2 regions of the Scopulibacillus cellulosilyticus genome follow, and region 2 is predicted to be linked to the other one. Evidence: riboswitches for the same ligand, from Rfam matches in the RefSeq annotation. Region 2 holds a riboswitch; the other holds the start of a gene.
What was found. Region 2 has a riboswitch for S-adenosylmethionine ahead of ACFQRG_RS02910 (Na+/H+ antiporter NhaC family protein). Riboswitches for the same ligand answer to the same signal wherever they lie in the genome.
Positions count from the first base shown of each region.

Region 1 (4,218 bases), on a different contig from region 2:
CAGCATCTTGTATCACCTCAACTCCAACTCCTTGGTTTTCAATAAAATCTATTGCTCTTTTTACTTCGTGCGTTGCGCCATCAATAAGAAGGGTTAAAGTTCCAAACGCCCCGTTTTGTGTTTGTGAAATATTACCTTCTAAAATATTTATTTCAACAAGCTGCTGCTGAAATAGCTCGTTAACAACCGGCCGATTGGCTGAATCCCCTTTAAAGGATAATTTAACAATGGTACCCGATGGATGAGCTTGTTTTACAAAATCAACAGCTTCCTCTGCTTCATCATTTTGTGTCACTTGTTTAACAAATTCTTTTGTGATCGCCATTTTGGGTTGTTGGAAGACATCTAAAACATTACCTTCCTCGACAATCTGCCCTTTATCAAGAACCGCTACTTTGTGACAAATCTTTTTAACCACGTGCATTTCATGAGTAATCATAACAATCGTTAATCCCAGCTTTTTATTAATATCAACGAGTAAATCCAGTATCGCATTTGTCGTTTTCGGGTCCAGTGCAGACGTTGCTTCATCACAAAGCAATACTTTAGGATTATTGGCCAAGGCTCTTGCAATGCCGACACGCTGTTTCTGTCCGCCGCTTAATTGTGACGGATAGGCGTTTTCACGCCCTTCTAAGCCGACAATCTTAATTAACTCTTGTACTCTCTTTTTTCTTTCGGCTTTTTTGACACCAGCTACTTCAAGCGGAAATGAGATGTTGCCTTTTACAGTTCTCGACCATAGCAGATTAAAATGTTGAAAGATCATACCGATGTCTTTTCTTGCCTCACGCAATTTATTTTTTGATAAGCTGGACATTTCTTTGCCGTCAACAATGAGACTGCCTGCAGTAGGTGTTTCCAGCATATTGATTAATCGGATTAGAGTGCTTTTACCAGCGCCGCTATAGCCAATAATGCCAAAAATCTCGCCTTGTTTTATGTCTAAATCAATGCCGCTAAGCGCTTCGACGGCACCTTTTTTTGAATGATAAGATTTCTTAATGTTATTGAGTTTAATCATGTTGTCACCCCTTACCCTACTAAAATAAAAAATCTCTCTACCTGGACAGATAGAGAGATAAGTATTCGTACGCTTCTCCCTCTTATCTGTCAAGCCGCTGCTTGCAGGAATTGGCACCTTACCCGTCATTCAATTAGCTATAGCTAATTGAGAGCCGGGTGGTTGCCGGGCTTCATCGGGCCAGTCCCTCCACCTCTCTTGATAAGAGATTTTTAAAGTTTTTAAGATATTAGTATATTAGCACTAGGGTAAAGCTCTGTCAATACCCTCCTAAAGGCACAGGATCATTATTCTTTATACTTTTATTATTTTTGAAAAGCGCAACGAAATCTTCAATAATAGCACTTGCAGTCGGCAATGCTCCCGCCCCCGGACCGCTTAAAACTAAATCTTCGGCCAAATCAGTTTTAACCCTTACAGCGTTATTAACACCCTCAATGGCGTAAAGGGGATGATCCGGCTTGATTCTTAACGGTTCAACGCTGGCTTCGATTTGTCCATTAGATGATCGTGATAAGGCAGCAATTAATTTGACTTTTTCTTTGCTCTCTTCAGCGGCAAGAATATCTTCCTGTGTCACTTGATCGATTCCCTTTCGGACAACATCATTCCAATCAGGCTGCTCATTGTAAATAAGGTCGCTGATGATCATTGTTTTATAGAAAGCGTCCCAGCCTAAAACATCATTAGAAGGATCAGCTTCCGCATAACCCAGCCGCTGGGCCTCCGCAAGCGATTGTTCGAATGACTGAATCTTCTCCCGCATCGTCGTTAAAATAAAATTAGACGTCCCATTCAAAATGGCTTCCACTCTTTGTATACGGTTTACCTTAAGATAGTCTTTAATCATATGCAGAATTGGGATACTTCCCGCAACTGACGCTTCGAAAGCAAGTTGTGTTTGATGATCATCGGCTATTTTCTTTAATTCCTTACCCTTTTTAGCCAATAGCTCCTTGTTCGCTGTAATGACAGGCAGCTTACTTTCCAGAGATTTCCTTAGATAATTATAGGCAGGCTCACAACCGCCAATTGCCTCTATAACGACATCAACAGGGTGTTTTAATACCTCGTTAAAATCTGTTGTCACTTCAACGCCGCCATTTATTTTTCTATTTTTACAGGAATCTTTAATTAAAATGACAGGTATCCTGACAGCTTCACCAATAGCTTTATACAGTTCCTCTTGATGACTAATAACTGTTTCGTAAACACCTTGACCAACCGTTCCTAATCCAAGTAAAGCAACATTAATTGTCATTTCACCACTCCTAAGTATATTTAGTTTTTCAAGTATTAAAAAAACCCCTCCGATAAGAGGGGTTTATCACCGCTCTTATCTTTTAGGAGTATTTAAACTCCTGCAGGAATTAGCACCTTTCCAAGCAATTGCTTGGAGGTTGCCGGGCTTCATCGGGCCTTTCCCTCCGCCTCTCTGGATAAGAGAAAACTTTATTCAAATTTAAAATTATCAGTTAAATAGGACTTGGCTGGTGCCAAGCTTTAAGCACAGTCAACTGCATAGCCGCACTTTACTTTCAACCTTTAGTTGATTTAAACATTCAGAAAGTATAATAAATATTAACAATATAGTATCACCCAGTTAACTTAGTGTCAACTGGACTTATGTAATTGGTAAAGCTATACTTTCCATAGAAAGAATTTTTAAGATTTAACTATGGAAAGGGGCTTAAAAAATTGAAAGCACCAAATTTTGAATTAACCGATTTACAGACACAAGAAAAAGTTAAACTTTCCGATTTCGAAGGCAAACCTGTTATGATTACATTTTGGGTATCATGGTGTCCTGATTGTCAGAAAGATCTGCCTAAAAAAGTCGAATTTTATCAATCATTGAATAAAGATGAATTAGCTTTCTTAACCGTTAATGTTACGGGAAGGGAAGGTACGGAAAAAGACGGTCCCCAATTTGCCCGTGAACATGAACTCCCTTTTCCGATACTTCTTGATGAGGGAACAAAGACTTATGATGCCTATAATTGTTCCAGTGTACCTACAACCGTTATCATGGATCAGCAGCATCAAATCATACATACCTTTGGTGACAAATCATCATTTTACGACATTATAGAAGCATTAAGTTCAGTAATGAAGTGAACGCGAAGCATCTCCTGTCAACAAAAAAAGTGATTCTAAGACAAGTAAGTGGCGCTCTAATCCATCAATTCTTAAGCGCCCTTCTTTTTCCAAAACCATTAATCTCTCAGAACCGTTAATAAGGGCAACTATTTGATTTTCCTCGCCTGAAACATAGACATCAATATTATCAGGGTGCTCATCCAATAATTCGCATTCCCCATTGCAAAACGATATCCAAACCGTCTCTTTTTTATCGTCCAATTGCAAAATAAAACTTCTATTTTTATATAATGGCTGTAATACAGGCTTTTGCAAAAGTGTTTGGACGAAGTTTTCGGATGTTTCTTTTAACATCATCTTTCACCTCTTAACCAAGATCGGAGCATGAACGCTCTCTTTTAATGTTCATTTTTATGGTCCTGTTTCGGGCCATGCTTTTCTTGATATTTGTGCTCTCCTTTAGGATCGTGATGCGAGCCTTTACTTGGTTTTTCCTGAGGATGGTGAGATATACGGCCGCAAGGATTAGCCTTAGACTGATAAGGCCATTGTTTTTTTGGTTTTGCTATAGGTCGATGAGAATCATTTTCTTTATTAGGCTTAGCCTCTGACCTGTACGAATTTCTTGCAACCTTTTCCTTTGGCTTACTCTTCACGGCAGATGACGATCGATGAACGGGCCGGGAACCCTCAGATTGTTTTTTTGGCTGATGATAAGTCTTTGTTGAAGACTCAGGATTCGTTTTTTTATTTCCGCTGTCATTATTCGATATACCTTGCTTTCCGCCAGGATGATCTACTGGTTTATCTTTAGATGTATGAGGATTTTTAGAGTCATTTATATGATGGTTTACATCATCAGAAGACGAATCAGACGCTGTCTTACCTGTCGATTGATGACTTTTATCGGTAACAGGCTCGGTTTGAACTGAATTATTTATATTATTGCTGTTTGAATCCGTTTTCGGTTGTTCATACTGTTTCATTTCTTTTACCGATAATTGCTTCGCTTTATCAATTGTTAAATCCTTTTTATATTTTGATGCATCCAAGTATACAAGATATTTCCCGGTAGATAATCCTCTTTTCTTTGC
Region 1 is NZ_JBHTCO010000020.1:38,218-42,435, forward strand. It holds gene ACFQRG_RS15345 (methionine ABC transporter permease) at 1-6, opposite strand, end outside; gene ACFQRG_RS15350 (methionine ABC transporter ATP-binding protein) at 1-1,024, opposite strand, end outside; SAM riboswitch class I at 1,104-1,232, opposite strand; gene ACFQRG_RS15355 (homoserine dehydrogenase) at 1,284-2,285, opposite strand; SAM riboswitch class I at 2,358-2,470, opposite strand; gene ACFQRG_RS15360 (TlpA disulfide reductase family protein) at 2,723-3,142, shown strand; gene ACFQRG_RS15365 (SCP2 sterol-binding domain-containing protein) at 3,128-3,481, opposite strand; gene ACFQRG_RS15370 (anti-sigma factor domain-containing protein) at 3,523-4,218, opposite strand, start outside.
Region 1: linked by a shared signal. The riboswitch ahead of ACFQRG_RS15355 (homoserine dehydrogenase) and the one ahead of ACFQRG_RS02910 (Na+/H+ antiporter NhaC family protein) in region 2 are both predicted to bind S-adenosylmethionine.

Region 2 (4,218 bases):
GCAATAATTAAAATCGTTTGCGGAGAGCCGAGGCTATTTGTTTGTTTTTTCTCTGTTTGCTGTTCTTGATGCTTTTGAACACTATGATGAACAGTTGCCAATTCAAATCACCCCAATTCGTATAATTTTAGTCGGATTTAATATTTTATACCATCATACACTATTTCGTGTCAATAATAAACTGTTATTTTTATCCGATGACAATGGGAAAACGGTTAAACAAAAGCTTTATTTTATTAAAACTAAGAAAAGCGGCACAATCCAATTGGATTAGTGCCGCTGTAATCTACGCTTTATTTTTGGTCTCTTTCGCCTCTAATTTTGCCTGTTTCTTTCTCGGTGACAGTCTTGGAAAACCAATCATTATGGCAATAATACCGCAAATACCGATCAGAATGGGATAAAAATTATAAACCATGATGCTTACAGGAGAAATAGATGCTAATCCTGCTGCTGCTAAGAGTTGTGCGCCATAAGGAATAATACCTTGCCAGCAGCACGAGAATAAATCCAATAAGCTTGCCGATTTTCTCGGGTCAATTTGATATTGATCTGAAATATTTTTGGCCAAGGGACCTGTAATAATAATGGCGATAGTGTTATTGGCTGTACAAAGATCAGTCAAGCTGACCAATCCGGCAATACTGAACTCAGCGCCTTTTTTCGACTTGATTTTACGTGTCACAATATATAATAGATAGTCTATGCCGCCGTTATAACGGATGATCTCGACAGTCCCGCCAATGAGGATCGCCAGCATCGCCATCGTTTGCATGCTTGCGACGCCATCGCCAATTTTTTGTAAAAGACCTAACAAATGATAGCTGCCATTAAATAATCCAATCGCACCGGCAAAAATGATGCCACCGGCTAACACAATCATTACATTGACGCCGGACAATGCGGCGATTAATACTGCCAGATAAGGAAGGGTCTCCAGTATGTTGAAATGATGCTGTGTGACTTCCGCATGGCCGCCTGTTGACACGAAAGCCAGAATAATAATGGTGACAATAGCTGCCGGCAGAACGATAAAGAAATTGGTTTTAAATTTATCGCGCATCTTTGTATTTTGTGTACGAACAGCCGCAATTGTTGTATCGGAAATAATCGACAAATTATCGCCAAACATAGCGCCGCCAATAACAGCCGCCATGGATAAGGCCATTGAGATATCAGTTTGGTGGCTGATACCGACGCCAATCGGTGCCAAGGCAACGATTGTTCCCATAGAGGTTCCCATAGACAAAGAGATGAAACAGCCTATGACAAATAAGCCGACGATAAGAAGGTTTGGCGGTAAAATCGACAGCGTCAAATTGACTGTTGATTCAACGGCGCCCATGCCTTTGGCTACTTCTGAAAAAGCGCCGGCTAACAAGAAAATAATCACCATCAAAATGATATTAGGATGCCCTGCGCCTTTACAAAAAGTTTCAACCTTATTATTCAAAGACTCTTTTTGATTCATAGCCAGAGCAACGCCTGCCGCGATAAGAATAGCTACAATCACAGGCATTTTATTAAAATCACCGGATATAATACCAGTCCCAAGGAATAAAACTAAAAATATAACAAAGGGCAACAGCGCCAAAGGGTTCCCTTTACTTTTTTCCATTAAAATCACCTCTCTAATCATAGTTGTCTTGTATGCAAGTATGAGAGGCCAAATAAAAGACCTCATCTTTCCAATAAGAAGAGGTCTTATAAAATATATAAGAAACGCCCTTCTTATCTTCCAAGCCTAAAGCTTGCTGGATTTGGCACAGCACTCTCTGTGGAGTCCGCTGCCGAGACTTCATCGGGCCAGTCCCTCTGTCTCTCTTGATAAGAAGATTTATTTAGAAGATGTTCAAACAGTCCGGGAAAAATAGCTGTCGAAGCGGTATAGTGCTCCTGCGCCGAAGATTACTCACAGAAGTATTGCCGCTTCTCGTCGCAACTCGTAGTAGTTCGAGATGTAACGCTCGTTCCTCCTTTTTGAACAATCACTTTAAATTCATTTTTAATACTATCTTACAATAAAGCGTTTAGGTTATAATGTCAATTGGAAAATTTCCATTTTGAATGGTTTGAAAATTCTAAGGCTGCGGAATCCAAAAATGGGGGAATTTTTAAAATGGACAATAATAAGCCGGTTATACTGCCGCTGGAAAAAAGAACCGGAAAACAAAAAGAGCTTTTTTTCATATGGTTTGCTTCAAATATTGGCATTTTAGGATTGGTTTATGGCGCTATTCTCGTTAGTTTCAAACTGAGTTTTTTACAATGCCTTTTAGCCGCGGCTGTCGGTTCTCTATCTTTTGCATTGGTAGGGTATTTAGGTATACCTGGAAAGGGGGCTGGGGCATCGACCTTTGTATTGTCGAGGGCAGCCTTCGGAATAAAAGGAAACTATATCCCTACTTTAATTGGATGGATAAACCTTGCAGGGTGGCTGTCAGTCGGTGTTGTAACAGGTACATTAACTTTATTATCTCTATTTGGCGCTTTTGGTTTTAGTTCTACTAAAACGTTAACAGTCATCAGCTTAATTATTTTTTCAGCTTTAATTATTGTATCAAGTATTTTTGGTCAAGAAACGCTTGTAAAGATTCAAACATGGTTTACATATGTATTTGGGATATTGACGCTAGTCGTCTTATTACTTTTAATACCAAAAACGAATTGGGGCGAATTATTGAGTATGAAGAGCGGAGAATGGCTGGGCAGTTTTCTGCCGGCTGTATCCATTATCATGGCAGGTACGGGCATTAGCTGGACTATCGCGGCAAGCGACTATAGCTGTTATCAAAATCCAAATAATTCTTCGAAATCAATATTTGCAAGTATCACTTTAGGGGCGTTCATTCCTTTATTCGTTATAATAGGTGCCGGTGTTCTGATGACGACTTCAGTATCTGGATTATCCACATCATCAAATCCAATCGATGCGATTAGTCATGGATTGCCTAAATGGATGATCATTCCCTATTTTATAACAGCGCTTGGCGGCTTAATCCCGCAATGCATCATTGCTTTGAAATCTGCAAGGGTCAATTTAGAAACGCTGAATATTAAAGTTAATCACGCATCGGCTGTCACCATACACGCGTTAATTATGATATTCTTCACAATATATGTTTTGTTTATTTCTGAAAATTTCTTGGGAAATTTTCAAACGTTTCTCGGGCTCCTTGGGGTTGGGCTTGCATCATGGGCCGCAACATTCCTTATTGATTATATTTGTATAAGAAAGCGAGAGGGCTATGAATTAAGGCTGCTGACGGATAAGGATTATAATCAAGTAAACTATCGAGGTGTATTTAGTTGGTTGATAGGGGTTGTCTTCGGGCTGTTATTTACAAATTCACCGTTTTTTAACGGACCGTTTGCTATAGGGATATTCAGGGACAGCAGTTTAGGAGTCATCCTGGCTTTTGTTGTCAGCGGATTAATATCTCTCATACTTATTTCTTACAGTTCTAAAAAAGTTAGGAGAAATATATAAAATTTTAGGAAACCTTAGTATAATAGATATTAAGCCAAAAAGTACATAGGTTATGATTCAGGTGCTGAAAGCTTTGCTTGCAGCTTAAAAGGGAAGTTGGTGAAAGTCCAACGCGGTCCCGCCACTGTAAATGGAAAGCGGTCTAAGAATGCCACTGTATGATCGAAACGCTTAACGAAGTTAAGTGTTCATATGGGAAGGTTTAGACTGCAATGACCATGAGCCAGGAGACCTGCCTGATTCAGAACACCAATGGCCTACGCGGATAGGGAGGTGTTGTTTAAAAACAGTGCACATTATTTAAAATAATGAGGATTTCTTATGTTTTTAACACACGCGGCGCATCTCCAATAGGCAGGGGATGTTTTTTTAATGCCATTAAACAGACGAGGGGGAACTTTCAGTGAAAAAAAGATTACTGGCGTTATTCTTAACGCTTATGGTCATTTTTGGCTTATTAGCAGGGTGCGGAACAAGCAATAATGACCAAAAAGCTAACAAAAACAGTCAATCCAAAACCGAACAAACGGCCTTTCCGGTAACAATTAAAGATGGTCTCGGGGATAAGGTAACGATTAAACATAAGCCTAAAAGAATCGTCTCGCTTATTCCAAGCAATACAGAAATTGCCTTTGATTTAGGTTTGAACAAGCAAATAGTTGGTGTCTCAGATTTTGATAATTATCCTAAAGCCGCTCTTAAAAAGACAAAAATCGGCGGGGAAAACA
Region 2 is NZ_JBHTCO010000003.1:99,047-103,264, reverse strand. It holds gene ACFQRG_RS02915 (YeeE/YedE family protein) at 1-101, opposite strand, end outside; gene ACFQRG_RS02910 (Na+/H+ antiporter NhaC family protein) at 287-1,618, opposite strand; SAM riboswitch class I at 1,729-1,834, opposite strand; gene ACFQRG_RS02905 (purine-cytosine permease family protein) at 2,120-3,490, shown strand; cobalamin riboswitch at 3,533-3,744, shown strand; gene ACFQRG_RS02900 (ABC transporter substrate-binding protein) at 3,894-4,218, shown strand, end outside.